DNA from 2 places in the Shinella sp. AETb1-6 genome. Region 2 is predicted to be linked to the other one. Evidence: riboswitches for the same ligand, from Rfam matches in the RefSeq annotation. Region 2 holds a riboswitch; the other holds the start of a gene.
The links. A riboswitch is a leader RNA that binds a small molecule or an ion and turns the genes downstream of it on or off. The one in region 2 is predicted to bind S-adenosylmethionine.
Positions count from the first base shown of each region.

Region 1: it holds a riboswitch for S-adenosylmethionine, as region 2 does, so the genes downstream of both, metA (homoserine O-succinyltransferase) here and GR158_RS04455 (O-succinylhomoserine sulfhydrylase) in region 2, are expected to answer to the same signal.

Region 1 is NZ_WUMM01000010.1:187,133-201,950, reverse strand. It holds gene GR158_RS18560 (thiamine diphosphokinase) at 1-587, shown strand, start outside; gene GR158_RS18555 (ABC-F family ATP-binding cassette domain-containing protein) at 591-2,420, shown strand; gene GR158_RS18550 (hypothetical protein) at 2,662-2,904, shown strand; SAM riboswitch at 3,005-3,082, shown strand; gene metA (homoserine O-succinyltransferase) at 3,143-4,066, shown strand; gene GR158_RS18540 (GNAT family N-acetyltransferase) at 4,071-4,523, shown strand; gene GR158_RS18535 (aldose epimerase family protein) at 4,607-5,620, shown strand; tRNA gene GR158_RS18530 (tRNA-Gly) at 5,735-5,809, opposite strand; gene GR158_RS18525 (prolyl-tRNA synthetase associated domain-containing protein) at 6,026-6,535, shown strand; gene GR158_RS18520 (co-chaperone YbbN) at 6,590-7,549, shown strand; gene GR158_RS18515 (LON peptidase substrate-binding domain-containing protein) at 7,660-8,340, shown strand; gene GR158_RS18510 (Trm112 family protein) at 8,350-8,538, shown strand; gene GR158_RS18505 (ubiquinone biosynthesis hydroxylase) at 8,664-9,902, opposite strand; gene tesB (acyl-CoA thioesterase II) at 9,987-10,874, shown strand; gene GR158_RS18495 (P-II family nitrogen regulator) at 11,091-11,441, shown strand; gene GR158_RS18490 (ammonium transporter) at 11,472-12,833, shown strand; gene GR158_RS18485 (DNA translocase FtsK) at 13,075-14,818, shown strand, end outside.
Region 2 is NZ_WUMM01000002.1:231,368-246,185, reverse strand. It holds gene GR158_RS04475 (aspartate aminotransferase family protein) at 179-1,369, shown strand; gene argF (ornithine carbamoyltransferase) at 1,399-2,310, shown strand; gene GR158_RS04465 (Hsp33 family molecular chaperone) at 2,507-3,499, shown strand; gene apaG (Co2+/Mg2+ efflux protein ApaG) at 3,678-4,070, opposite strand; gene GR158_RS04455 (O-succinylhomoserine sulfhydrylase) at 4,194-5,378, opposite strand; SAM riboswitch at 5,422-5,500, opposite strand; gene GR158_RS04450 (2'-deoxycytidine 5'-triphosphate deaminase) at 5,579-6,685, shown strand; gene GR158_RS04445 (hypothetical protein) at 6,935-7,483, opposite strand; gene GR158_RS04440 (hypothetical protein) at 7,554-8,057, opposite strand; gene GR158_RS04435 (caspase family protein) at 8,175-8,939, opposite strand; gene GR158_RS04430 (OmpA family protein) at 8,970-9,569, opposite strand; gene GR158_RS04425 (caspase family protein) at 9,955-11,478, shown strand; gene GR158_RS04420 (hypothetical protein) at 11,536-12,093, opposite strand; partial or broken gene GR158_RS04415 (2'-deoxycytidine 5'-triphosphate deaminase) at 12,227-12,343, shown strand; tRNA gene GR158_RS04410 (tRNA-Gly) at 12,407-12,480, shown strand; gene GR158_RS04405 (glycosyltransferase family 2 protein) at 12,536-14,503, opposite strand; gene GR158_RS04400 (transporter substrate-binding domain-containing protein) at 14,560-14,818, shown strand, end outside.

The DNA.
Region 1 (14,818 bases), on a different contig from region 2:
ACGATATAACCGGCGCGCGCTTCATCGCGGCCGATGGCGGCATGCGCCATGCGGCAATGCTTGGCGTGACGCCGGATCTGTGGGTCGGCGATTTCGATTCCACGCCGCCGGAGCTTCTGGCCGCATGGCCCGATGTCGAGCGCCAGCCCTATCCGGCCGCCAAGAACGAGACGGATGGCGCGCTTGCCGTGTCCGTCGCCACCGGGCGCGGCGCCCGCTCCATCCTCCTTGCCGGCGCGCTCGGCGGCGAACGCAGCGACCATGCGCTGATGCACCTCATCCACGCCGTCTCGCTTGCGGAAGCTGGCATCGCCATCAAGCTCACCTCCGGGGAGGAGGAGGCGTGGCCGCTCCTGCCGGGCCGCCGCGTGATCGACCTGCCCGCCGGCAGCCTGTTTTCCGTGCTCGGCCTCACGGCGCTCTTAGGGCTTCATCTCGAAAACGTGCGCTATCCGCTCACCGATTTCACGCTGGCCTTCGGCTCGTCGCGCACCATTTCCAATGTCGCGGAAGGCCCCGTCCGCGTTTCGCTTGCCTCCGGCCGCGCGATCCTCATCGCCCGGCCCTATGATCTCTCAGGAGCCTGATCCTTGGCACCGCCCATTCTCAAACTCGATGATATCTTCTTGAGCTTCGGCGGCACGCCGCTGCTTGCGGGCGCGAGCCTGCAAGTGGAGCCGGGCGACCGCATCTGCCTCGTCGGCCGCAACGGCTCGGGCAAGTCGACGCTGATGAAGATCGCCGCCGGCCTGGCCGAGGCGCAGTCGGGCGAGGTCTTCCGCCACCCCTCGGCAACGATCCGCTACCTGCACCAGGCGCCGGATTTCGATGGCTACGACACGGTCGCCGCCTATGCCGAAGCTGGCCTCGGCCCGAGCGACGACCCCTACCGCGTCACCTACCTGCTCGAACATCTGGGCCTCGACGGCACGGAGGATCCGAAGTCGCTGTCGGGCGGCGAGGCGCGTCGCGCCGCACTCGCCCGCGTCATGGCGCCGGAGCCGGATATCCTTCTGCTCGACGAGCCGACGAACCATCTCGACCTGCCGACCATCGAATGGCTGGAAGGCGAGCTGCAATCGACCCGTTCGGCCCTCGTCGTCATCTCGCACGACCGCCGCTTCCTCGAAAAGGTCTCCAACGCCACCGTCTGGCTGGATCGCGGCCAGTCGCGCCGGCTCAACCGCGGCTTCGGCCATTTCGAAGCCTGGCGCGACGAGGTGCTGGAGGCCGAGGAGCTGGAGCAGCACAAGCTCGGCAAGGCCATCGAGCGCGAGGAACACTGGCTGCGCTACGGCGTGACGGCGCGCCGCAAGCGCAACATGCGCCGCCTCGGCGCGCTGCACGACCTGCGCGCCCGCTATCGCGGCCACAAGGGGCCGCAGGGCAGCGTGCAGGCCAGCGCCTCCGATGCGCAGGAATCCGGCAAGCTGGTCATCGAGGCGGAAAAGATCACCAAGGCCTATGGCGAGCGCACCATCGTCGCGCCGTTCTCCATCCGCGTGCATCGCGGTGATTGCATCGGCCTCGTTGGCCCGAACGGCGCGGGCAAGACCACGCTGCTCAAGATGCTCACCGGCCAGCTCGCGCCCGACAGCGGCACGGTGAAGCTCGGCACCAATCTGGAGATCGCCACGCTCGACCAGCGCCGCGAGGACCTCAACCTCGACGACACGCTCGCCCATTACCTCACCGACGGGCGCGGCGAGACGCTGCTGGTCAACGGCGAGCAGCGCCATGTCACCGGCTACATGAAGGAATTCCTGTTCCAGCCGGAGCAGGCCCGCACGCCGATCCGCAACCTCTCGGGCGGCGAGCGTGCCCGCCTCATGCTGGCGCGCATCCTGTCGCGGCCGACCAACCTGCTCATCCTCGACGAACCGACCAACGACCTCGACATCGAGACGCTGGACCTGTTGCAGGAGATCGTCGCCGGTTTCACCGGCACCGTGCTGCTCGTCAGCCACGACCGCGATTTCCTCGACCGCACCGTCACCTCCACCATCGCACCGGCCGATCCCGAAAACCCGGACGGACGCTGGATCGAATATGCCGGCGGCTACACCGACATGATGGCGCAGCGCCGCGGCGTCATCGAAGAGAAGCGCAAGGCGGAGAAGGCCGAGAAGGCGAAGGCGGCGGAAGCAGCACCGGCCGCCGCCCCCTCCGACGGCAAGGCCAAGGGCAAGCTCTCCTACAAGCAGAAGTTCGCGCTGGAAAACCTGCCGAAGGAGATGCAGAAGGCGGAAAAGGAGATCGCCGCCCGCGAGGCGAAAATGGCCGACCCCAACCTCTTCACCAAGGACCCCGCCACCTTCAACACGCTCGCCGCCGAAATGGAAAAGCTGCGCGCCTCGCTGACGAGGATGGAAGAGGAATGGCTGGAGCTGGAAATGCTGCGCGAGGAACTGGAGGGCTGAGCAGGCCCGAAACAGGCTCTCTCCTCTCCGTCGTCATCCTCGGCCTTGAGCCGAGGATCCATGCGGCACCCGCGTCGGTGGATGCTCGGGTCAAGCCCGAGCATGACGGAGGAGGGGTGGAATGCAGGCGAATGACCCCCCTGTTCCCCGCGAAACAGCGCGGAAGACGAGGCCATGGGATAGTCGGGTCATCGGATGAGACGCGCTCATCCTGCAACCCGAAAGAGATCAGGAGCCCCCCATGCGCAATTTCATCATCTCCGCCGTCGTCGCCGCTGTCGCCGCCGTATCCTTCGCCGCACCGTCCCATGCCGGTCACTATGGCTACGGCCACAAGCACCATGGCTACAAGAAGCATTACAGCTACAAGAAACACCATGGTGGCCACTACGGCTACAGGAAGCACCATGGCTACAAGAAGCACTACGGCGGCTACGGCTACAACAGCCACAACGGCTACAGCTTCTCGTTCGGCTACTATTGAGCCCTTCGCCTGCATTCTGACCGAGGCCCGGATGCCCGCTGCGTCCGGGCCCTTTACACTTGGAGGACGGCGGATTGATTCGCCGGCAAACAGGCGCTATCTAGGAGGTCGTGGTGATTTGGCCGGCCGGCTTGCAGCCACGTTAAACAAGTCGCTAAAGGGCCGCGCGAGGAAGAGCCTTACGTGGACCGGTTGCGACATCGTTGCGGCCGGTTTTTGTTTTGGATCGAGTTGAGACATGCCCATCAAGATTCCCGATACGCTCCCCGCCTTCCAGACCCTCGTCAACGAGGGCGTGCGGGTGATGACCGAAACGGTGGCGATCCGGCAGGATATCCGCCCGCTGCAGATCGGGCTGCTCAACCTCATGCCGAACAAGATCAAGACGGAGGTGCAGATGGCGCGCCTCGTCGGCGCCTCGCCCCTTCAGGTCGAGCTGTCGCTGGTGCGCGTCGGCGCCCACCGCGCGAAGAACACGTCGGAGGAGCACCTGCTTGCCTTCTACGATACCTGGGAGGAGGTGAAGCACCGCAAGTTCGACGGCTTCATCATCACCGGCGCCCCGATCGAGACCCTTGAATACGAGGAAGTCACCTATTGGGACGAGATGAAGCAGATCCTCGACTGGACGACGACCAATGTCCATTCGACGCTCAATGTCTGCTGGGGCGCGATGGCGGCGATCTACCATTTCCACGGCGTGCCCAAATACACGCTCGATGAAAAGGCTTTCGGCGTCTACCGTCACCACAACCGCAAGCCCTCGTCGATCTACCTGAACGGCTTCTCGGATGATTTCGAGGTGCCGGTCTCGCGCTGGACGGAGATCCGCGCGGAGGATATCCGCGCCGTGCCGGACCTCGAAATCCTGCTCGATTCGGACGAGATGGGTGTCTGCCTCGTCGAGGAGAAGGCGGGCAACCGCCTCTACATCTTCAACCATGTCGAATATGATTCGACCTCGCTGGCCGACGAATATTTCCGCGATGTCTCGGCCGGCGTGCCGATCAAGATGCCGCGGAACTACTTCCCGCACAACGATCCGGCCCTGCCGCCGCAGAACCGCTGGCGCGGCCACGCCCATCTCCTGTTCGGCAACTGGATCAACGAGATCTACCAGACCACGCCCTATGACCTCGAGAAGATCGGAACGGGAGCCTGATGCCATGAGCCGCGTCGTCATTCGCCCGCTGCACAAGGACGACGAGGGCGAATGGCGACGCCTGTGGACCGCCTATCTCGCTTTTTACGAGACGGTGCTGCCCGAGGCGGTCTTCGCCACCACCTTCGCCCGGCTGACGGGCGAGGCGGCCGAGGGCGAGTATCGCGGCCTGCTCGCCACGCTCGACGGCAAGCCCGTGGGCCTCGCGCATTATCTCTTCCATCGCTCCTGCTGGACGACAGGCAATGTCTGCTACCTCCAGGATCTCTTCGCCGACTCCGAAGTGCGCGGCGCGGGCATCGGCCGGGCGCTCATCGAAGGCGTCTATGCCAGGGCGCGCGAGGCCGGCGCACCGGAGGTCTACTGGATGACGCAGGAGTTCAACGCCACCGCGCGCCGGCTCTACGACCGCATCGCCGAAAAGACGCCCTTCATCGTCTACCAGAAGAACCTCTGAACATCCCGAAAAGTATGACTTTTCGATTGCGGATCGGCGGAAATTGCCGCAGTTTGCCGGCCGATGATCAGGGAGGACATTCGATGGGTGAAGGACAGGAGATTTTCGGGCGGCTCGGCTCCGGCGAGCCGGTGGAGCGCGTGACGATCCGCGGCGGCGGCCTCACCGCACGGGTCCTCACCTTCGGCGCCATCATCCAGGACCTGCGCCTCGACGGGCACGGGGCACCGCTGGTGCTGGGTTTCGAGGATCTCGCAAGCTATCTCACGCACGTCACCTATTTCGGCGCGACGGCCGGGCGCTGCGCCAACCGCATCGCCGGCGGCCGCTTCACCATCGACGGCACCGACTACCAACTGGAGCGCAACGAGCGTGGTGTGACTCATCTGCACGGCGGCCGTGACGGCACCAGCCAGCAAAACTGGCGCATCGCCGCCAGAGGCGCGGACTTCGTCACCCTGACGCTGACCGATCCCGCCGGCCGCGCCGGTTATCCCGGCACCTGCACTCTTACCTGCACCTATGCGCTGTCCGGCAACGGAACGCTCTCCGTCACCTATGACGCGACCACGGATGCGCCGACGCCGGTCAATCTGTGCCAGCACAGCTATTTCATCCTCGACGGCGGCAAGGACATCTTCGATCATGAAATCCGCATCGAGGCGGAACACTATCTGCCTGTCGACGAGACGCTGATCCCGACCGGCGAGATCCGCCCCGTCGCCGGCACGCCCTTCGACCTGCGTGACTGGACGCCGCTCCGCCGTCAGCTGGAACCGGGCGGCGTGGTCTTCGATCACAATTTCTGCCTCTCGGATGGCAGGGTGGAGCCGCGCCTCGTCGCCGAGGTCCGCAGCCCCGCCTCCGGCCTGTCGCTCCAGGTGGTGACCACCGAGCCCGGCCTGCAACTCTATACCGGCGCCTATATCAAGCCGCTGGAGGGCCTCGAAGGCCGCCGCTACGACGCCTTCTCCGGCCTCTGCCTCGAAACCCAGATCTGGCCCGACGCCATCAACCACCCCACCTTCCCCAACGCCATCCTGCGCCCCGGCGAGACCCTGCGGCAGAAGACGGACTACGTGTTCGGCAAGGGGTGAGGTACTCGCGAGAGAACGGCGGCGGCCGCCGTTCTCGCCACCGCGGTGGAGATCTATATCGCCCAAAACGCACAAAAGCCCCGGCGAACCGAGGCTTGGAAACTTTGGAGAGAATGGAGCGGGTGAAGCGATTCGAACGCTCGACCCCAACCTTGGCAAGGTTGTGCTCTACCCCTGAGCTACACCCGCTCATCGTCGACGGCCTGGGGTAGTGGTTGGCCGAAGGTCGCTGCGTTGCGGCGACGGGCGCTATATGACCCAAGGCCTTTTCAATTGCAACAGGGAAATGAAGGATTTTTCAGAAAAAAATGCGCCCTCTTCGAAAGTCCCTGATTCCCGGGCGGTTGCGCGAAGAGGGGTGACGGCCTATCAGCGGACAGGACAAATCGGGCCGGAGCCAAAGAGATGACGGACATGCAGCCGAAGACCGACAGGGAGCTTTTCGCGTTCCTCGACGGACTGGGAATTTCGCACAGCACCAAGGAACACGCGCCGGTCTTCACCGTCGCCGAATCGGTGTCGCTGCGCGATGAAATTCCCGGCGGCCACACGAAGAACCTTTTCGTGAAGGACAAGAAGGACAACTATTTCCTGATGACCGTCGAGGAGCATGCCACGGTGGACCTGAAGACGGTGCACGGCATCATCGGCGCGGCCAGCCGCGTGTCCTTCGGCAAGCCGGAGAAGCTGATGGAGTATCTCGGCGTCATTCCCGGCGCGGTCACGGCCTTCGGGGTGATCAACGACACGGCGGGCAAGGTGAAGATCATCGTCGACGCGGACCTGATGGCGTTCGACACGATCAACTGCCATCCGCTGCGCAACGATGCGACGACCTCGATTGGCGCCAAGGACCTGTTGCGCTTCATCGAAGCGACGGGACATGAGCCGCTTGTCTTGAAAGTCACGGCCTGACATACGATTTTGGGCGCTGAAGCGATATTCGGGCGCACGGCGCGAGGAGACACCATGAGCGACAATCCCTATGCATCGTCCTATGGCGGGCAGATGAACGTTTCCGCGAACTATGGCGGCGGCGCGCCCGCGGCGGACGACCTGATCAAGGACACGACGACCGCGAACTTCGCGCGCGATGTGCTCGAGGCCTCGCGCCACCAGCCGGTGCTCGTCGATTTCTGGGCGCCCTGGTGCGGGCCCTGCAAGCAGTTGCAGCCCACTATCGAGAAGGTCGTGCGCGAAAGCGCCGGCCGCGTGAAGCTCGTCAAGCTCAATATCGACGATCATCCCTCCATTCCCGGCCAGCTCGGCATCCAGTCCATCCCGGCCGTCGTCGCCTTCGTCGGCGGACGCCCGGCGGATGGCTTCATGGGTGCGGTGCCGGAGAGCCAGGTGCGCCAGTTCATCGACAAGATCGCCGGCCCCGCCGACGCCGATGAGAAGGCCCAGATCGAGGCGCTGCTTGCCGAGGCGAAGACGCTGTTCGATGCCGGCGATGTCGCGGGTGCGGCCGATCTCTACGGTGCGTTGCTGCAGGCCGACCCGGAAAATGCCGTCGCCCTTGCCGGCATCGCCGAATGCATGATCGCCGTTGGCCAGCACGACAATGCCCGCCAGGCGCTCACCAACCTGCCCGAGGCCGTGGCGGCCGATCCGGCCGTCGGCGCGGTGCTGAAGAAGCTCGACCAGATCGAGGAAGCCCGCAAGCTCGGCGATCCGGCCGCGCTGGAACAGGCGCTTGCGGCAAACCCCGACGACCATGCCGCGCGCATGAAGCTTGCGAAGATCCGCAATGTCGAGGGCGACCGGCAGGCGGCTGCCGACCACCTGCTGCTGATCATGAAGCGCGACCGGGCCTTCGAGGATGACGGCGCGCGGCGCGAGCTTCTGCAGTTCTTCGAGGTCTGGGGCCCGATGGACCCGGCGACCATCGCCGCCCGCCGCAAGATGTCCTCGATCCTGTTCTCCTGAGTTTTTCAGGTCGGTGGCCCGGCGTCCCTTGAGAATTGCCGGGCCTACCCCACATTCGGGGTAAGGCGCAAGGATGCGGGGCGCGCGCCGTGGGAATGGAAGGCACTGCAATGCAAGTGGGAAACGCGCGTTATCTGAAACCGGCGGACCTGCCGGAGACCATTCCGGTCTTTCCGTTGACGGGCGCGCTGCTTCTTCCCGGCGGCCAGCTGCCGCTCAATATCTTCGAGCCGCGCTACCTCGCCATGTTCGACGACGCGCTCTCCTCGCACCGGCTGATCGGCATGGTGCAGCCGGTTTTCGGCAACGAGCGCAAGGACGATGACGAGGCGGAGACGCCGGCGCTGTGCCAGGTCGGCTGCATCGGCCGCATCACCTCCTTTGCCGAGACCGGCGACGGCCGCTACATCGTTTCGCTCACCGGCATCTGCCGCTATCGGCTGATGGAGGAGGTGCGGGGCACCAAGGCCTATCGCAGCTTCCGCATCGCGCCCTTCATCACCGATCTGACGGCGCATGACGACGAGCAGAGCGTGGATCGCGATGCGCTCCTGTCGGCGTTCCGCGCCTATCTCGACGCCAACAAGCTGGAGGCGGACTGGGAGAGCGTGGAGCGCGCCAGCAATGCGACGCTGGTCAATTCCATGGCGATGATGTCGCCTTACGGGCCGGCGGAAAAGCAGGCGCTGCTGGAGGCGCCGGACCTGAAGACCCGGGCGGAAACGCTGATCGCCATCACCGAGATCGTTCTGGCGCGCAGCTATGGCGATGTCGATACGCGGCTGCAGTAGGAGGGAAGGATGAGCGCGGGCAAAAGCGGCGTGGACGTCAAGCTGCTCGAACTCCTCGTCTGCCCCCTCACCAAGGGGCGGCTGAGCTATGATGCGGCGGCGGGCGAACTGGTCTCCGAAAAGGCGAAGCTCGCCTATCCGATCCGCGACGGCATTCCGATCATGCTGATTTCCGAGGCGCGCGAGATCAAGGACTGACGCCTTTCGCGTGGCGATCTGTCTAGAGCATTTCCAGTGAACTCCGGTTCACCGGAAATGCTCTAGATTCCTGTTTTTACCGCATTATCCGACGCCGAAGCGACTTCGCTTCGGCTGGAAATGCTCTAGATGCGCTGGCCGACGAGCATGCGCGGATGGCCGCTGCCGGCGGTGCCCTTGGCCTGGCGGATGAAGTAGGACTTCAGGCCCGGCAGGCGATCGACCAGGCCGAGGCCCACGTCACGCAGCACGCGCAGCGGCGTCACGTCGTTGGAGAACAAGCGGTTCAGTACATCCGTGGTGATGCCCATGCGCACCGTGTCGAAGCGGCGCCAGGTCTCGTAGCGCTCCAGCACAGAGAGTGCGCCGATATCGAGGCCGAGCCGGTCGGCCTCGACGATGGTTTCGGCCAGTGCCGCCACATCCTTGAAGCCGAGATTGAGGCCCTGGCCGGAAATCGGGTGGATGCCGTGGGCGGCATCGCCGGCCAGCGCAAAGCGCGGGGCGACGAAGGCGCGGGCGAGCGTGAGGCCGAGCGGGAAGGCGCGGCGGCCGCCGACGACCTTGAGGCTGCCGAGCTTGTGGCCGAAGCGGCGCTCCAGTTCTTCCTCGAAGACCAGATCGTCGCCTTCCACCAGGCGCTTGGCATCCTCCGTGCGCTCGCTCCAGACGAGCGAGGAGCGGTTGCCGGTCAAAGGCAAGGTCGCGAAGGGACCGGCCGGCAGGAAATGCTCCTCGGCCGTGCCGTCATGCGGGCGTTCGTGCGCGACGGTGGTGACGATGCCGGACTGGCCGTAATCGAAGTGCACGGTCTTGATGCCCGCCATGTCGCGCAGTTTCGAGCGGGCGCCGTCGCAGGCGACGAGGAGGCGCGTGCTGACCGCCGAGCCGTCGGAGAGGGTGACCTGCGTGGCGTGCTGGCCGGTCTTGAAGTCCGTTGCCGATGTCGACCAGCGCACGGGGACGCCGAGGGCCTCGGCCTGGCGAAGCAGGCTTCCGATCATGGCGCGGTTCGGGATCATATGCGCGAAGGGCTGGCCGTCCTCGGCAGAGCCGGCGTCTTCGTCGAAGGTGAGGAAGACCGGGCGGACGGGATCGGCCGTTCGCGAATCGGTGATGACCATCCGGCGGATCGGCTCGGCTTCCGCCGCAATCTCGCTCCAGACGCCGAGGACGTCGAGCAGGTTGCGGGCGGCCGCGACGATGGCGGAGGCGCGCTCCTCCTTCTGCCAGGCGTGCTCCGGCGCGCCATCGACCACTTCCACGGCCAGATGCGGCGCCGCCTTCTTCACCGCCACCGCGAGCGACAGGCCGACATAACCGCCGCCGGCGACCAGAACGTCGAGCGATGTGGCTTCGGGCATGGTGTCCTCCTGGACGCTTGAGGTCTTTGTTTGCTCTATATAGAGGAGGAAGAGCCCGTTTCCTACCGTGGGAGCCACGTCCAAATGTCGCGCCAGAATGTTCCGAACCCCGCCATGGATGTGCTGCTCCAGACGCTGGATCTCGAACGGCTGGAGGGGCGGCTGTTTCGGGGCCGCAGCCCGCAGGTCGGCTGGCAGCGGGTGTTCGGCGGGCAGGTCATCGGTCAGGCGCTGGTCGCCGCGACGCGCACGGTGACGCAGGAGCACCGTTACGCGCATTCGCTGCACGCCTATTTCGTGCGGCCGGGCGACCCGGCCGTGCCGATCCTCTACGAGGTCGAAATCATCAGGGACGGCGGGTCCTTCGCCACGCGGCGCGTCGTCGCCATCCAGCACGACAAGCCGATCTTCTTCATGACGGCGTCCTTCCAGGACGACGAGGCGGGCTTCGAGCACCAGGTGGCGATGCCCGACGTGCCGCAGCCGGAAGACCTGCCCGGCGAGGCCGAATTGAAGGCGCGCTTCATGCAGGAGGCGCCGCCGCCGATCCGCGCCTACTGGGAGCGCCCGCGCCCGATCGAGCTCCGGCCGGTCGCGCTGGCGCACTACCTCTCCAACGACAAACTGGAGCCGCGCCAGAACATCTGGGTGCGCACGACGGGGCCGGTGCCGGCCGATCGCCGCCTGCAAGCTGCGGTGCTGGCCTATCTCTCGGATATGACGCTGCTCGACACCTCGCTCTTCGCGCATGGCACCTCGGTGCTCGACCGCTCCCTGCAGGTGGCGAGCCTCGACCATGCCATGTGGTTCCACCGTCCGCCTGACCTCGACGACTGGCTGCTCTACAGCCAGGACAGCCCGTCGGCCTTCGGCGGGCGCGGCATGACGCGTGGCGCGATTTTCACCCGATCCGGCACCCTCATTGCCTCCGTCGCCCAGGAAGGGTTGATTCGGAAAAGGGCAACTGACTAAATTTTACCCATTATTCCAATAGCGCCTATTTTTTGATCATTCGCGGTGGCGTTTTTTTACGCCTTGCCGCTTCTGTCATTTTTATCCCTTCTGTTTCAATAACTTATTTGGTGCGTTCGAATCTGGCACGCCCCTTGAATGTATCTCGCCAGTCGTTGCGGACATGACGTTCAACGGCGAGGAGAGATGGCCCCGGCTGGGGGACAAGCACGAAGGATGGGAAACCAGATGAAAATCGTAATGGCGATTATCAAGCCGTTCAAACTCGATGAGGTGCGTGAAGCCCTCACCGCCGTTGGTATCCAGGGCCTGACCGTTACCGAGGTGAAGGGGTACGGACGTCAGAAGGGGCACACCGAAATCTATCGCGGCACGGAATATGCCGTCAGCTTCCTGCCGAAACTGAAGGTCGAAATCGCCGTGCCCGGCGACCTCGTCGACCGCGCCGTGGAGGCGATCGCATCCGCCGCCAAGACCGGCCAGATCGGTGACGGCAAGATCTTCGTCTACGCCATCGACCATGCCGTGCGCATCCGCACCGGCGAAACCGATTCCGAAGCGCTCTAAGCAAACGGCCTATCAGGGAGCATTTTCAAAATGTCGTCATTCAAACTTACTCACACCCTATCCCGCGTGGCCGCTGCCACGACGGCCGTGCTGGCGCCGGTCGTCGCCTTCGCACAGGAAGCCGCCCCGGCCGCCACGGAGGCTGCCGCCGCCGCGCCTGTTCCGGACAAGGCCGATACGGCCTTCATGTATCTGGCCACCATCCTCGTTCTCTTCATGCTCATTCCGGGCCTGGGCCTGTTCTACGGCGGCCTCGTTCGCGCCAAGAACATGCTGTCCGTGCTGATGCAGTGCACGGTCATCGGCGCGGTCATGATGATCGTCTGGGTCGTCTACGGTTACTCGTTCGCCTTCGGCGGATCCACGAGCGCCTATTTCGGCGGCTTCGGCAAGCTGTTCCTGTCGGGCGTCACGCTTGACAGCACGTCCGCCACCTTCACCGATGGCGTCGTGATCTACGAATATGCCTTCATCGCCTTCCAGATGACGTTCGCCGCCATCACGCCGGCGCTCATCGTCGGCGCGTTCGCAGAGCGCATCAAGTTCTCCGCCGCGGTGCTGTTCTGCGTGCTCTGGGCCACCTTCGTGTACTTCCCGATCGCTCACATGGTCTGGGATGGTGCGGGCCTCATCTTCAACATGGGCGCCCTCGACTTCGCAGGCGGCACCGTCGTTCACATCAATGCCGGTGTCGCAGGCCTCGTCGGCGCGATCATGGTCGGCAAGCGCACCGGCTACGGCAAGGACATGATGGCACCCCACTCCATGACGCTCACCCTCGTCGGTGCCGCCATGCTGTGGTTCGGCTGGTTCGGCTTCAACGCCGGCTCCAATCTCGAAGCTTCGGGCGGTGCGGTTCTCGCAACCATCAACACCTTCCTCGCAACGGCCGGCGCAATCGTTGCCTGGTCGCTGGTTGAAACCTTCACCCGCGGCAAGGCTTCCATGCTCGGCGCTGCCTCCGGCATGATCGCCGGTCTCGTCGCCGTCACCCCGGCCGCCGGCTCGGTCGGCCCGATGGGCGCCATCGTCCTCGGCCTCATCGCTTCGCCCGTCTGCTACTTCTTCGTTGCAACCGTGAAGAACAAATTCGGTTACGACGACACGGCTGACGTCTTCGGCGTTCACGGCATCGGCGGCATCATCGGCGCTGTCGGCACCGGTATCCTGACGGCTCCGTCGCTTGGCGGCACCGGCGCTGCCGACTTCTCGATCGCGTCGCAGACCACGACCCAGATCATCGCGGTTGCGATCACCATCGTCTGGTGCGCCGTTGTCTCGGCGATCCTCTACAAGGTCGTCGACCTCGTCGTCGGCCTGCGCGTGCCGGTCGAAGCCGAGCGCGAAGGTCTCGACCTGTCCTCGCACGGCGAAGCAGCCTATCACTCCTAAGGGCTCGCGGCGGCCGAAAGGCCGCCGCCACGATCCCGTCGCGGTCATGGGAAACCATGCCGTTCCTGGCCCGGACCCCGTGTCCGGGCCTTTTTCGTTTCCATGCCGTGATAATAAACGAATGGCGAATATGCATGGTTAACACGCCATTAAGGCTTCCTTCGTAGGGTTTGCAGTGAGGCACCGCGCGCGAATCATGCGGGGCCGGTGCAAACTTCCCTGAGCGGACACAGGCTGAACCATGAGCAGAAGCATCTCGGCAGGACTGGACAACCGGCACGACCGTTTCGTGCTGTCGGCCTTCGTGTGGCGGCAGGTGCAGATCCTCATCGGGCTCTGCGTCTTCCTGTTCCTGGCACTCGCCATCGCCGCGCTGTCGACCTGGAACGTGTCCGATCCGAGCCTGTCCTATGCGTCGAGCGGCGAGCCGAAGAACATCCTCGGCTATGCCGGCGCCGTTTTCGCCGACGTCTTCATGCAGTTCTTCGGACTTGCCAGCGTGATCGCGCTCCTGCCGGTCGTCGCCTGGGCGATCGGCCTGATCAGCGGGCGCCGTTTCAACCGCATCCTGCAGCGCGCCGCCGCCTGGCTTGGCGGCGCCATCCTGGCCTCCGCCGCACTCGCCTGCGTGCCCGGCCCGGTGACCTGGCCGCTGCCGACGGGGCTTGGCGGCGTGTTCGGCGACATGATCCTGCGCTTCCCCGCCCTCTTCACCGGCGCCTATCCCACCGGCATGTTCGCCAGCATCGTCGGCGCGATCATCGCCGTTCCCGCGATCTGGCTCATGGTCTTCTCGTCCGGCCTCGTCGGCACGGTGTCGATCGACGACGAGGAGGACTTCGCGCCGGTGCCGGTGGCAAGCCGTAACCGCCCCGCCGTCCAGGACGATGACGACGAGGACGAGGAGCGCGGTGGACCGTTCACGGTTCTGGCCGGTGCGACGACCCACGCATGGTACACCGCGCAGGCGCGCGTTCGCCGGCTGTTCGGCCTGTCGAACCAGCGGCGCCGGGCGCGGGGCATCGAGCAGCCCTACGATTTCAACGAGGACGAGTTCGGCACGCTGAACGAGCCGGTGCGCGCGCGCGCCAGCCGGTCGGCCGAGCGCGTCGAGCCGTCCATGGAAGGCCGCCGCGCCGTGTCGGCCCCCTCCATTGCGCTCGACGATGACGACGACATGCCCTTCGACGATGGTCCGCTGTCGCATCCGAGCGGCATCCTGCCGGACGAGGATTCCGACGACATCGCCGCCGACTGGGCGCCGCGCCGCGCGCCGGCCCGCGCGCCGCTGCCGTCGGCCAGCGCCCGCGTCGTGCCCCCCGCGTCGCGACCTAAGCCCGGCCAGCGCATCGAGCGCGAAGCTCAGGCCTCCTTCGTCGGCCAGGACGGCTTCCAGCTGCCTTCGCTGCATCTGCTTGCCGAGGCCAAGGGGCAGGTGCGCGACGCCACGCTTTCGGCCGACGCGCTGGAGCAGAATGCCCGCATGCTGGAAGGCGTGCTGGAGGATTTCGGCGTCAAGGGCGAGATCATCCATGTGCGCCCCGGCCCCGTCGTGACGCTCTACGAGCTGGAGCCCGCGCCCGGCATCAAGTCCTCGCGCGTCATCGGCCTTGCCGACGACATCGCCCGCTCGATGAGCGCGATCGCCGCGCGCGTGGCGGTCGTGCCGGGCCGCAACGCCATCGGCATCGAGCTGCCCAACGCCACCCGCGAGACCGTCTATCTGCGCGAACTGCTCGCCAGCCGCGATTTCGAGACCTCGAAGTCGCGCCTCGCCATGGCGCTCGGCAAGACGATCGGCGGCGAGCCCGTCATCACCGACATCGCCAAGATGCCGCACCTTCTCGTCGCCGGCACCACCGGCTCGGGCAAGTCGGTCGCCATCAACACCATGATCCTGTCGCTGCTCTACCGCATGAAGCCGGAGCAGTGCCGCCTGATCATGATCGATCCGAAGATGCTGGAACTTTCCGTCTATGACGGCA
Region 2 (14,818 bases):
GTGAATCCTCACCTTGCGGGAGGTTCAGTGCGATTTGGAGCTATGCATTTTATTGACATCACGGCCTGAAATGCCGATAGTGCAGCATGCCGCCGAAAGGCGGCTTTTGATTTTTCTGGCAACCGGAAAGTCAAGCCCCCGAATTTCTTTTCCGCATCCCTTTTGGAGGATACGCGCCATGGCCGATGCCGCGCCGCTCTATGAAACCTATATGCGTGCGCCGCTCCGGTTCACGCACGGGGAGGGCGTCTGGCTGATCGACGAGAACGGCGAGCGATATCTCGATTTCGCCGCCGGCGTGGCCGTCAGTTCGCTCGGCCACGGCCATCCCCATCTCGTTTCCGCGCTGAAGGAGCAGGCCGACAAGGTCTGGCACCTCTCCAATCTCTATGAGGTTGCGGGCCAGGAAAGCCTCGGCCGCCGGCTGACGGACGCGACCTTCGCCGAAAAGGTGTTCTTCACCAATTCGGGTGCGGAAGCGCTGGAATGCGCGATCAAGACCGCGCGCCGCTATCATTTCGCCAAGGGGCATCCGGGCAAGTTCCACATCATCACCTTCGAAGGCGCGTTCCATGGCCGCACGATCGCGACAATCGCCGCCGGTGGACAGGAAAAGTACATCGAGGGCTTCGGCCCCAAGGCGCCGGGCTTCCTCAAGGTTCCCTTCGGCGACATCGCCGCCGTCAAGGACGCGATCACCGAGGAAACCGCGGCGATCCTGATCGAGCCCGTTCAGGGCGAGGGCGGCCTCAGGCCGGTGCCGAAGGAATTCATGCAGGAGCTGCGCCAGCTCTGCGACGAATACGGCCTGCTGCTCATCCTCGACGAGGTTCAGACGGGCGTCGGCCGCACGGGCCGCCTCTTCGCCTATGAGCATTCGGGCGTCGCACCCGACATCATGGCGATCGCCAAGGGTATCGGCGGCGGCTTCCCGCTCGGCGCGTGCCTGGCAACGGCCGAGGCGGCGTCCGGCATGGTGGCCGGCACGCACGGCTCGACCTATGGCGGCAATCCGCTCGCCATGGCCGTCGGCAACGCCGTGCTCGACGTGGTGCTCGCCGATGGCTTCCTGGAGCATGTGCGCGATGTCGCGCTGGTCTTCCGCCAGGGCCTCGCGGCGCTGCAGGACCGCTTCCCCGACATCATCGAGGACGTGCGCGGCGAGGGCCTGATGCTCGGCATCAAGGCACGCATTCCGGTCGCCGATCTCCTGAAGGCGGTTCGCGCCGAAAAGCTGCTTGCCGTGCCGGCGGGCGACAATGTGCTGCGCCTTCTGCCGCCGCTGATCACCACGGCGGAAGATGCACGCGAAGGGCTCGCCCGCATCGAGCGGGCCGCCGAAAAGCTGAGCGCCGCCAAGGCCGCCTGAGCGCATAAGGGACTGGGACAGGACACATCATGGCCAAGCATTTTCTCGATCTTTCCGCCGTTTCGGAAAGCGATCTCCGCGTCATCATGGACGATGCGCATGCGCGAAAGGCCGCCAACAAGGCCGGCACCGAAGCCAAGCCGCTGGCCGGCAAGATGCTGGCGATGATCTTCGAGAAACCGTCCACCCGCACCCGCGTTTCGTTCGATGTCGGCATGCGCCAGCTCGGCGGCGAGACGCTGTTCCTGTCGGGCACGGAAATGCAGCTCGGCCGCGCCGAGACCATCGGCGACACGGCCAAGGTCCTGTCGCGCTATGTCGACGCGATCATGATCCGCACGACCGACCATGCACGCCTGCTGGAGCTGGCCGAGCACGCCACGGTGCCGGTCATCAACGCGCTGACGGATCTCACCCATCCCTGCCAGATCATGGCCGACATCATGACCTTCGAGGAGCATCGCGGCTCCACCAAAGGCAAGACCTTCACCTGGACGGGCGACGGCAACAACGTGCTGCATTCCTTCGTCGAGGGCTCGGCCCGCTTCGGCTACACCATGAAGATGGCCGTGCCGATGGGCTCCGAGCCTGATGACAAGATCCTCAACTGGGCGCGTGACAACGGCGGCAATATCCTGCTCGGGCACGATGCCGAGGCGATGGTCGACGGCGCCGATCTCGTCGTCACCGATACCTGGGTCTCGATGAACCAGGAGCACCGCGCCCGCGGCCACAACATCTTCCAGCCCTATCAGGTCAACCCGCAGCTCATGGCGCGCGCCAGCAAGGACGCGCTCTTCATGCACTGCCTGCCCGCCCATCGCGGCGAGGAAGTCACCAACGAGGTCATCGACGGCCCGCAGTCCGTGGTCTTCGATGAGGCCGAAAACCGCCTGCACGCACAGAAGTCCATCCTCGCCTGGTGCTTCGGAGCCGTCTGAGGCCGTCTTGAAAAACGGCGCTACCGGCACGATCTAGGGCCTATCGCAGAGGCGCCGCGAGGCGCTTTCACTGGCGCATGCCCGCCCGGTGTGGAATGATCCCGGCCGGCATATGCGCAATCAGGATAGAGTGCTGCCCCAAGCGGCCGGGCCCTGAGCCCGCCGGCATTGCGGCGCGTGAAGGAGTAGAATGATGATGGCGGAAACCGCCCTGAAACTCGGTGAGCCCGGCTATGCCGGCGATGACCACGTCCTGCCTTTCCAGGTCGAGGGCCTGGATGTGCGCGGCCGCGCCGTGCAGCTCGGTCCCATGCTGGATACCATTCTCGGCCGGCATGATTATCCCGCACCGGTGGCCCGCCTGCTGGCGGAAGCCATCGCGCTGACCGTGCTCCTCGGAACCTCGCTGAAATTCGAGGGCAAGCTGATCGTGCAGACCAAGGGCGATGGCCCCGTCGACCTGCTCGTCGCGGATTTCTCCGCACCGCAGGATGTGCGCGCCTATGCCCGCTTCGATCAGGAAGCGCTCGATGCCGCCATCGCAGCCGGCGCGACCGAGCCGCATGAGCTGCTCGGCAAGGGCATCCTCGCCTTCACCATCGATCAGGGCGCGCATATGCAGCGCTACCAGGGCATCGTTCCGCTCGACGGCCATACGCTGGAAGAAATCGCCGGCGTCTATTTCCGCCAGTCGGAGCAGATCCCGACCAAGGTGCGCCTCGGCGTCGCCGAACTGTACGACCGCGATGCCGACGGCAAGGCGCGTCACCGCTGGCGTGCCGGCGGCATGGTCGCGCAGTTCCTGCCGCAATCGCCCGAGCGCATGCGCCAGGCCGACCTTCCCGGCGGCGACGGCGACGAGGCCGGCCACAAGATCGACGACGATGATCATTGGGCCGAGGCCAAGGCCATGGTCGAGACGATCGACGCGGATGAGCTGACGGATCCGAATGTCGGCACCGAACGGCTGCTGTTTCGCCTGTTCCACGAGCGCGGCGTGCGGGTCTACCCGCCGCAGCAGGTCTTCGACCGCTGCTCGTGCTCGCGCGAAAAGCTGAAGGGCGTGCTGGCAGCGCTCAGCGCCGAGGAGATCGCCCATACGGCGGACGAAAAGGGCGAGATCGCCGTCACCTGCGAGTTCTGCTCGACGACCTACCGCTTCGAAGCCGCGGAAGTCCTGCCGCAGTAAACGCTTGCGGCAACTCCCTCATCCGGCCTGTCGGCCACCTTCTCCCCCAGGGGAGAAGGGCCCAGCCGGACTGTTTTCCTGAGATCACTTTCGTGGAGGCAAGGCGGGACTTTGCATCCCTCCCTTCTCCCCTCGGGGAGAAGGTGGCGGCAGCCGGATGAGGGGGCCACCCCAACCCTCAATTCAGCGTACGCGCCTGTCCCGGCGTATCCAGCGAAAAGGCGGGAATGGCGACGTCGAAGGCCTCGCCGTTTTCCGCTTCCATGCGGTAGCGGCCGAACATGATGCCGGACGGCGTTTCCAGCGGGCAGCCCGATGAATATTCGTAGGTGTCGCCGGGCCTCAGCACCGGCTGCTCGCCGATCACGCCCGGTCCATTCACCTCGTCCACCTGCCCGTTCTGGTCGGTGATATGCCAGTAGCGCGTCACCAGACGCACGGCGATGTCGGAGTGGTTGGAAATGACGACCCGGTATCCCCAGACATAGCGGCTGTCGTCGGGATCGGACTGATCGGCCAGATAATATGGCTCTACGGTCACTTCGATGTCGCGGGTCAGCGCACGATACATGGGCAAGCCTTGAACTGAACGACCCCTGCTATTCTACACGAATAAGGTTTCGTCAAGGATAAGCGCAAAAGGCGCCGGCCTTGTGGCTGGCGCCTTTTTCAACTGTCGTCCGTCCTGGCGAAATCAGGCGGTGACCTTGGAGAGCGCGCGGGCGAAATCCTCGATCAGGTCGTCGCTGTCCTCGATGCCGGCCGACAGGCGCACGGTGCCGGCGGAAATGCCGAGCTCGGCGCGCGCCTCGTCCGTCAGGTTCTTGTGCGTCGTCGTCGCCGGATGCGTGATCAGGCTCTTGGCGTCGCCGAGATTGTTGGAGATCTTCACGACCTCGAGCGCATCCTGCAGCGCGAACGCCGCGTCCTTGCCGCCCTTCATCTCGAAGCAGACCAAGGTGGAGCCGCCCGTCATCTGCTTGGCGATGATATCGGCCTGCGGATGGTCCTTGCGGCCGGGATAGATCACGCGGGCGACCTGCTTCTGGTCGGCGAGGAAATCGGCGATGCGGCTCGCATTCTCCGTCTGCTGTTTCACGCGCAGCGGCAGCGTCTCGATGCCCTTCAGCAACGTCCAGGCATTGAACGGCGACATGGCCGGGCCGGTATGGCGGAAGTAGTCGTGCAGGTTCTCGTCGATCCACTGCTTGTCCGACAGGACGACGCCGCCCAGGCAGCGGCCCTGGCCGTCGATATGCTTCGTGGCGGAGTAGACGACGACATGCGCGCCGAGTTCCAGCGGCTTCTGGAAGAGCGGCGTGGCGAACACGTTGTCGACCACCACCTTCGCGCCGATCTGGTTGGCGAGCGTCGCCACACCGGCGATGTCGATCACTTCCAGCGTCGGATTGGTCGGGCTTTCCAGGAAGAACACCTTGGTGTTCTTGCGGATCGCGCCTTCCCAGTTGGCGAGGTCGCGGCCGTCGATCAGCGTGCACTCGATGCCGTATTTCGGCGCAAGCGTCTCCACCACCCAGCGGCAGGACCCGAACAGCGCGCGAGCGGCGACGATATGATCGCCCGCCTTGAGCTGGCAGAGGATCGCGGCGGACACGGCGGCCATGCCGGAGGCGGTGGCGCGGGCGTCTTCGGCGCCTTCCAGCATGCACATGCGCTTTTCGAACATGTCGTTGGTCGGGCTGCCGTAGCGGGCATAGATGAACCCGTCCGTCTCGCCCTTGAAGCGGGCTTCGGCCGCAGCGGACGTGTCATAGACGAAGCCCTGCGTCAGGAAGATGGCTTCGGCGGTTTCGCCGTGCTGGGAGCGGGTGGTTCCGCCGTGAACGAGTTGGGTGGCCGGACGCCAGGACTTGCTCATGTGATCGTCGCCTTCAAACAAAAAAACCGGCCGCAAAAGCAAGCCGGTTTCGAACCCGGCCTTTTTAGCTACTTGTTTTACGTGGCTGCAAGCCGGCCGGCCAAATCACCACGGGATAATCCGCTAATACTGCTTGGCTGCGCTTGCGTCAATTGCCGGCATTTGGTTTTGTGCGATCCTTCTGACGGGACGGTACGACTATGGCTTCTGTGGTGCGCAGCACGGGCATTCTGGCGGATAACGCCATCCGCGGCTTGTTCGAAAGCGGCCGGCTGAAAAGCGAAGCCGCGCTGGATGACGACCAGATCCAGCCGGCGAGCCTCGATCTGCGGCTCGGCGCCAAGGCGTTCCGCGTGCGGGCAAGTTTCCTGCCCGGCCCGTCCCATCTCGTCGCCGACAAGCTCGACCGCCTGCAACTGCACGTCATCGATCTCAGCGAGGGCGCGGTTCTGGAAACCGGTTGCGTCTACATCGTGCCGCTGATGGAAAGCCTCGATCTGCCGGCCGAACTCGCCGCATCCGCGAACCCCAAGAGCTCCACCGGCCGCCTCGATATCTTCACCCGCGTCATCACCGACCGGGCGCAGGAATTCGACAAGATCCCGGCCGGCTATGCCGGACCGCTCTATCTGGAAATCTCCCCGCGCACCTTCCCCATCGTGGTGCGCCGCGGTTCGCGCCTGTCGCAGATCCGCTTCCGCAAGGGCAATGCGCTCCTCAGCGAAAACGAGCTCACGGCGCTGCATGTCAGCGACACGCTCGTCGCCAGCGAAACGCCCAATGTCTCCGGCGGCGGCATCGCCCTGTCGATCGATCTCAAGGGCACGGGGCCGGACGGCCTCATCGGCTATCGCGGCAAGCATCACACCTCCGTCGTCGATGTCGATCGCAAGAACCAGCACGACATCTTCGATTTCTGGGAGCCCCTGTTCAGCCGCGGCCGCAACGAGCTGATCCTCGACCCGGACGAGTTCTACATCCTCGTCTCTCGCGAGGCCGTGCATGTGCCGCCGCTCTATGCGGCCGAGATGACGCCGTTCGATCCGCTCGTCGGCGAGTTCCGCGTGCATTACGCCGGCTTCTTCGATCCCGGTTTCGGCCACGCGCCGGCCGGCGGTTCCGGCAGCCGCGCGGTGCTGGAAGTGCGCAGCCACGAGGTGCCCTTCATCCTCGAACACGGCCAGATCGTCGGCCGCCTGATCTACGAGCACATGCTCGAAGCCCCCGCAGGCCTCTACGGCTCCGGCCTCGGCTCCAACTATCAGGCGCAGGGCCTCAAGCTCTCCAAGCACTTCCGCGCCGGGTGACGCCTGGCAGAAGCTAGCGGCACCGGTAATCGCCCACTTTGATCCAGTGCGGTACCAAAGGATCTGGCGCCTATTGCTCGAGATCGGGCTGGCACGCGGTTCGTGTTGTCTGAGTCGATAACTGAAGGGACCAGACATCGAGAGCGTGTGGTGCCGAAGGCTGAGCTATGAAATGCGGTAAAATTTTAGGCTCTATGGGACCGTCTCGAGACCTTCTTGGGGGCATATCCATGGAGCTCAGGCATTCTCTCAGTGTTTTTTTACCGTGCAGATGCCGGAGCCTGTTCGTGATGGCTTTGATTTTTTGCTGTTGATGGGAATGTAACTGCGCTTCGTGACCTCGATCTCGCAGCCGTTCCTTTTTACCGAGAAGCGAAACGTGAAGCGCCTTTCCTTGACGAAGTCCTCCGTTTTGAGGAAGTCGACATACCCTGCGTCACTGGTGTCTCCGTAATCGAACCTGTTCACCACATCGATGACATACTCGCCGTCGCTGGCATGTCGGACGGTGAGGCAGGGATTTTCGGTCCAGCCGGTTCCCAGTTCCACATGTTCAAGCTTCGTACACTTGGTCTTGCCCTTAAGATCCAGCGGAAGAAGCTTGTTGAATGTGTTCATGGCATCCGTGACCGTTGCGCCACCGAATGCGGCGAACATCTTGCCATCCTTCAGAACTATGCTGGCAATGTCGGGAACGTTTTCAAAGCTGTACATCGTTGCCCCGCTGGCTTCCGCCGTCGACTTGAGGGAAAGCAGGAAGCAAAGGCCAAGAATGATATTTCGGCGACGAAGTGACATTGTTTGTGTCCAGTAACTCGGAGTGTGGTGGGATTTATCGAGAATGCAGCGTTGCGGTGGGCCGACAGGCTCAGTGAGCGATTGTCCTGCAGGTGACTGGACCGGTCCTGGAGGACTTATGCTTCGTGCCGTCCAGCGGCACATAGGTGCGCGCGATCACGCTTGCCGTGCATGTCGATGCCGTGGCTTCGAAGTGGATGCGCAATTTCCGCTCTTTTACGTGGTCGGCGGCCTTGAGGTTGCTGATTTCGTCTTTCACGTCGTCAGGGAATTCGTACCGGATCGCGAGGTCAACCAGATAGGATCCGTCGGCCTGGCGTCGCGCGGAGATGCAGGGCTTCGAGGTCCACGATTTGTCGCTGTCCGCGTAGAGTATCTTCGTGCAGTTCTTTTTGCCGGCCGGATCCATCTTGAGGAGCTTTCCGTAAAGCTCGTCGGACTGAAGCGACACAAGCGCGTCGTTGAAGACGGCGAACATCTTCCCGTCCTTGAGCAGGAATCCGGTGAGGTCGGGTACCTTGTCCAGTTCGAACAGGCTGATGCCAGCCGAATGCGCTGCCCCGGTCGTGTTCATGACGGAAGCCAGGGAGAGAAGCGCACATGCAAGAAGTCGGCGCGGGTATGTCACGATGTGCCTCGTTTCTTGATTTCGGCTGGTCAAGGTTTTGATGCGTGCGACCGGTGGAGGGCGCTATCGCGTGACTCTGCTCGAACCGCCAAGTTCACTTCGATCGATGTCAACAATGAAGATGGCGTTGCGTGCCTTTTTCGTAATTTTTCCTTGCACGGTTTCAAAGGGTATGGCCCGCCTCTTGTAGCCCTCCAGGGTCATGGGCGTCCCTTCGTCCCTCGGGAGAAGGTAAGCGGCATTGGCTAAGTCGAACCCTCTTCCGTTAAAGTAGAAGAGCGCCTGATCACCTGTCTTGAGGCCCTGCACGAATTTGTCCAACACGAGAGCGAAAGTGTTTTGATCGGGGTCTGTGAGGACCTCCGTCTGGTAGCCGATGCCTTGCAGCACTTTATCCAAGCGCTTGGCATGGTGAACGGGCGCGGTCAGCACGCCCGCCTCGTACTTTTCCACCGCGACCAGCAACGCCTTCTTGATGCCGCTGGTGCTCCGCAGGCTTGCCGTTCCCTCAAGGCTGTCCTCTACCGCGGGTTCGATCTGGCCCCCCGCGTTGGCTCTCGTCCGCCGGATGGTAAGGGCAACATCCTCATCCGGGACGGCAGAAACCAGCGCGTCGATGAACATCGCCGAAAAACCTTGCTCGGCGTCATCATACGTATGTTCTCCGGGGCCGACGCTATACACAACGAATGATGGTTGGGGCGCTTTATCCCTGAGAGACAAGCCGGCATTCGCCGGGAGCAAAAACAGGATGACGGCAAACACCGCCGCCAGAAGGGAAAGGGCTGCAACCGTTCCTGATTTCACGAATCTGAGGGGAGTGTTCATCGGATGACCAACGGGTTGTGTTGCGCGTGTTCAAGGCGTTCCGAGATTGATGATCTCAACCCGGCGATTTTTCGGGTCATTGGGGTCCAGTCCCTGCGTGGAACGCTCTTCTCCGTAGCCCGCGGCGATCAGCCTGTGCGGCGGCACGCCGTGGGAGGCAAGGAAATTCCTTACGGACAGGGCGCGCCGCTCGGACAGGAGCTGGTTGCTCTCGCTGGTGCCGGAGGCATCGGTGTGGCCGCTCAACGAAAACTTGCTGCCGCTCAAGTCTGGTGATGTCAACGCGACGGCAAGCTCCCGCAGGACGGTCTGAGCAGAATCGGTGAGGGTCGAGGAGTTCAGGCCGAAGCCAATATTGATATCGAGAACGGGCCTGTCGTAGCTGGAAACATATTCGTCCAGCTGCCTGCGCTCATCGATCTTCAAGCCGCGCGTGGTCTCATGAGTCATGAAACCCGGCGTGTCCCCGGATTTTCCAATGTCATTGGCTGAAATGCTGCGTGTCGGCGCTTTGCGGGGCTCTTTAAGACGGTCTATCATGTCCTGCGTGGAGAGGTCCTTGCCGCTCGCCACACCAAGGCTGCTGATAAAAAACAGAGCGGACAGGATGGTGCATAGACGTAAACTCATCTCGATATTCCAGTGCAGCGATACATCAATTTTTCATTAAGGGTTATACAGCGCCCTAAAGCAATGGATTTCGAGTTATGCTTGGGAAGTTTTCATTATATGCCCGATTTCCGGGGGGTATGCGATCTGCATTTATGTTTTGCAGCAAAAATGGTCTGTTGGTCTGCCGCAGTTTGTGATCGACGTGTGATGGCGGGTTTGCTGACAAGACAGATCCGCGAAGTATCGATCATCAATGGGTATTGTGAAGGATAGAAACCGATCTAATATTGTTTTACCCTTTCGTGCAGCGCTGTATCCTAGAGAACAGCCGTTCGCCGTGAATAATGCTAGAAGCCCTGTTGGCGAGGCCTCCGGTAGAGCCGGGCAATGTGTGAGCAACAGAATGACTGTCCCGCGGTTCCGTTTCCTTTTGGCGATGTTCATCGCGCTCCTGGCTTCAGCGGGTGTCGCGCATGCGACTCGGATCGCCCTCGTCATTGGGAACTCTTCGTACGAAGCGGTCCCACGCCTGCCGAACCCTGTTCGTGATGCTGACGCAGTCGCAGAAGCGCTGGAACGCCTCGGCTTCGAAGTGTCTATCGGGCGCGACACCCGGAAGGCTACTCTTGAGGGACTGCTCGCCGACTTCAGCGAGAAGGCGGCCAGTGCGGAGATGGCCGTTGTCTTCTATGCGGGCCATGGCATCGAGGTCGGTGGCGAGAACTACCTCATACCGGTCGATGCGAAACTCAAGTCGGATGCACGCATCAAGTTCGAGGCGGTTTCCCTGAGCGACATTCTCTCCGCAATCGAGGGCGGCAACGGCATCAAGCTCGTGCTTCTCGATGCCTGCCGCAACAATCCGTTCATTGCCAGCATGGAAGGCAGAACGCGATCTGTTGGCCGCGGGTTGGCCAAGGTCGAAGCTGCCGACGGTATCTATATCAGCTATTCGGCCGCAGCCGGAACAACCGCATCGGACGGCGAGGGGAACCATAGCCCCTACACGGAGGCGCTCCTTTCCACGATCGAGGAGCCCGGACTCGAATTGAATTTCCTGTTCCGAAAGGTCGCCCGGTTCGTGAAGCAGAAAACCAACGGTACCCAGACACCCTTCGAATACGGGCGCTTGCCCGATGTGAACATCTATCTCAAGCCACCGGTCGAGGTTACACGCCCAGTCGTCAAGGATCCGTGTGCCGATGCTGCTGCGCACTGGGCGGCGATCGAAGACAAGAAGAGTGCGGCGCTCTTCAAGGCGCATCTTCAGTATTTCGGCCAGTGCGCCTTTGCAGAACTGGCTCGAAATGCGCTCGACGACCTCGTAAAGGCCGAAAAGCAACAGGCGGCCAGCGCATCCGTGGCTGCCGTTGACGCCGTCGGAGCGGCAAGCGCGGTTGCGGAAGAGCAAAAGACGCCGGCCAGTACAGCGTCCGGGGATGACCTTGCGGGAGAAGAGACCGCTGCGCTGGTTCAGCCGGATAATGCCAAGGCCGATCTCCTGTCACTCACCCGGGATGTACAGTCGGGGCTTGCCGGCTTGGGCTGCTCCAAGGGCACTGCGGACGGGCGTTGGGGCAGGCAGTCCAAGCGGGCAATGGAGCGTTTCAATCAATTCGCCAATCTTTCCCTTGATGTCGAAGCGCCTTCGCAGGCTGCGCTTGCCGCCATTCGGGAGCGGACAGGGCGGGTGTGTCCCTTGGAATGTGCTCCAACGGAGGTCGTGGCCGGAGATCGCTGCGAGCGAAAGACATGTGACGCCGGGTTCACTTTGAACAAGGCCGGCAAATGCATAGCCTCTTCTGCGGGCAGCACGCGCACAGAACGCCGAAAGAAGCCTTCGGGTACGCCGAAACAGGAGGCGGATGTTCAATCGTCCAAGGCCAGGGACTGTTTTGAACTGGACGGTCAGAAATTCTGCATGTGACAGGATACGCCGAAGCGCGCTATTGGCCTCTGGCTGACATGTGATCCGGCAGGCGCGTCACTTGCTGCTGACAACGCAACCCAGATCGCCGACGGTGGACGGGACCTGTCGCTTGCCATCGATGGGAATATAGGTCCGCTTGAGCATAACGGCGGAGCAGGATTTTCCAGAAATCTCAAAGTCGATCTCGTATCTGCGCTCTTTGACCTTGTCGGCTTCTTTCAGGAACTGCAGTTCTTCCTTTCCGCGGGCAAGCCAACGGGACCAGTCATATTTGACGGTAATCTTGAGGATGTAGCTGCTATCACCCGTTTTCTCCGCGGCAGCGCATGTTTTCACATAGGTAGTCGTGTCGTCGTCCACCCATTCGGACGTCAGGCAGTTGGGTTTGCCACCCAAGTCCAATTTCACCATCCGGTTCATTGTGTCAAAATTCTCTGAATCCCGATCGATCATCGCAACAGGCGCGAACATCTTGCCATCTTTGATGACGATGCCGATGAAGTCCGGGAGTTTCCCGATCTTGTAGAGCGCGGCATTCTTGGCGGAAGCGCCATGAGCTGAAAGAACGGACATGCCTATGGCCATGACGCCCATTGAAATTCGCTGACGCATTTCCACTCACCCACCGGAGACTGTCTTGAGATATACTGCCTGGAAGCTAGAAACTTCTCCTTGTCAGCACAAGTGTGTTTAGGTGTTGCGGGAACCCCGTTTCGCCATCGTCGCCGCGACCGACGGTCCCACCGGCCGCCTGATCTACGAGCACATGCTCGAAGCCCCCGCAGGCCTCTACGGCTCCGGCCTCGGCTCCAACTACCAGGCCCAGGGCCTCAAGCTCTCCAAGCACTTCCGCGCCGGGTGACGCCTGGCAGCAGCTTGACACATCCCGCGAACTGTTGAATGAGTGCGGCCTCGGCGCTGCCCTGCGGGTATGATGTAATGGTAGCCTGTCAGCTTCCCAAGCTGAACGCGCGGGTTCGATTCCCGCTACCCGCTCCAGCCCGGATTTTCAGGACTTTGGGCCGAGTTGACGCCATGCCGTTTTTAGACGGTTTTACAAACTCTGTTCCGCCTCCGCCACCATTTGGTTTGTGACCACCGTCTTCGCGTCTGTCTGCGCCGGGCGATGCGCGGTCTTGTTCCAGAAGAACGGATTGCTGCGCAGTTCGCGCACGGCGCGCCATGCGGCGCGGGAGGCGAGCAGCCAGTAGACGGGCGTCAGCATCCATTTGCGGCCGACGGCCGCCCGCTCGGGCAGTGTCATGCCCGCCCGTCCGAGCGCGATGAAGATGGCGTAGCTGCCGAAGATGTTCGCCATGTCCATGACGAACAGTGTCAGCTGCATCGGCCCCACGGTATAGGCCTGCCCCGATAGCAGCTGCCCGGTGATCACGGCGACATAGGCGACGACCAGCGGGTGGGCGAGCGAGGACAGGATGAGCCCGCCGATCAGCACCTGGAAGACGATGCTGGCGCCCAGCCCCATTTCCCTTATGAGCATGGAGGGGCGCCGCATCACCACCAGCCAGGTTTGCAGCCAGCCCTTGAACCACCGGCTGCGCTGGCCGAGCCAGGCACGGACCTCGGTCGGCGCCTCCTCGTAGGTCGGGCGAGTGAGCGTGCCGCAACGATAGCCTTTCCGATAGAGGCGCAGGCCGAGATCGGCGTCCTCCGTGACGTTGAAGGGATCCCAGCCGCCGACGGCCTGCAGGATGCGCGTGCGAAAATGGTTCGACGTGCCGCCGAGCGGCATCGGCATGCGCGCGGCGGCAAGGCGCGGCAACAGCACCCGGAAAAGGCCCGCATATTCCAGCGCAAAGAGTGCGCTTATCCAGCTCTCCCGGGCATTGGTGATGACGAGCGGCGCCTGGAGGCAGACGATCTCCGGCGGGCCGGCCTCGAAGGTGCGCCAGGCTTCCTCCAGCTGCATCGGGTCGATGCGGTCTTCCGCGTCGTAGATCACGAGATACTCGCCGCGCGCCGCGCCCAGCGCATAGGTCAGCGCTTTCGGCTTGGTGCGCGGCCGCCCGGGCGGCACCGCCACCACCTCGTATTGCGGGCCAAGACGCGTGGCAGCCAGCGCATCGAGCGTCGCCTGGTCGTCCGCCTCGCAGATCAGCTTGATGTCGAGGCGGCTCGCCGGCCATTCAAGCCTGTCCAGCGTGTCGATGAGCTGCGGGACGACCGCCGCCTCCCGATAGAGGGCGATGAAGATCGAATAGACGGGCCGGCGGCCGGCGGGGGGTGCCGGGCGCAGACGTTTCTGCTGCCGTTTCGTGGCGACGAGCGCCACGAGGCGGATGAAGAACGTGGCGAAGAAGAAGAAGCTGAGGACAATATGCAGCACAAGGAGCGCCGCCGTCGGCTCCGCGACGGTGAGCGCAAGTGTCAGCGTGAGCGCCGCGCCGGTGTAAAAGCCTTGCCGCCCCCATAGCGTGATGCGTGCGCTCGCCTCGGGCGCGCTGCCGAAGAGCCGGTCGACGCTTTCGCGCAGCCGTCGCTTCCGGCCGGCCCGCCAGAGGGCGGACCGCAGGGCCGATGGTGTCGTTGCCACAAGCGTCGTGCGCAGGTCCGGCGACTGCGCCAGCCGCTCGGCCAGATCGCCGAGCCGCGCCGCGTTCGGCACGATCGCGGTGACGGGCGGCCGCACGGGATGGCGCAGACGAACGACCGTGGGATCGAGAAGCTGGCTGTCGGCGCCCGCGATATCCTCCACCTGGGCGGGATCGAGCTCGGGCAGAAAGGGGAGATCGAGGATCTCGGCAAGCGCCTCGTAATAGGTGCTTTCGAGGACCGCGCCGCTGGCCAGAAGCTCGGCCTCCAGCGTGGTGCCGTTGCGGTTCGCCCGCACCAGCATGTGCGATATGAGCACCTTGGAAATTCCGAGCCGGCGGAAGAGATGCGCTTCCGTCAGGAACTTCGGCGGGACGGGTGGATGCGCCGGCCGCGCCACATGACGTGCCGGCAGGACGCCGATTGCGGTAGCGAAAGCGATGTCGTCGGGATATTCTGCCAGTCGCATGCAGCCCTGCAGCCGCTTTCACGGCTGCCCCCGTTTTAAACCCCAAGTTGATTGTAATGTGGTCGCGCAAAATTTCATCCCCTAAAATTTGCGGGTTCCTGGCGCTTTGCCTGTCGATGATGGCGGCCGTGCCGCTGCCGGCCGTGGCGCAGGACCGCAGCACCGTCGATCTTCCGATCCTGTTCGACACGCGCGAGCGCATCGCCCGGCCGGATCTCTCCGGCATCGTGCGGCTGCGCTTCCTGACGACGGTGGATTTTCCGCCCTTCAACTTCATCGACCAGACGGGCAAGCTCGCCGGCTTTCATGTCGATC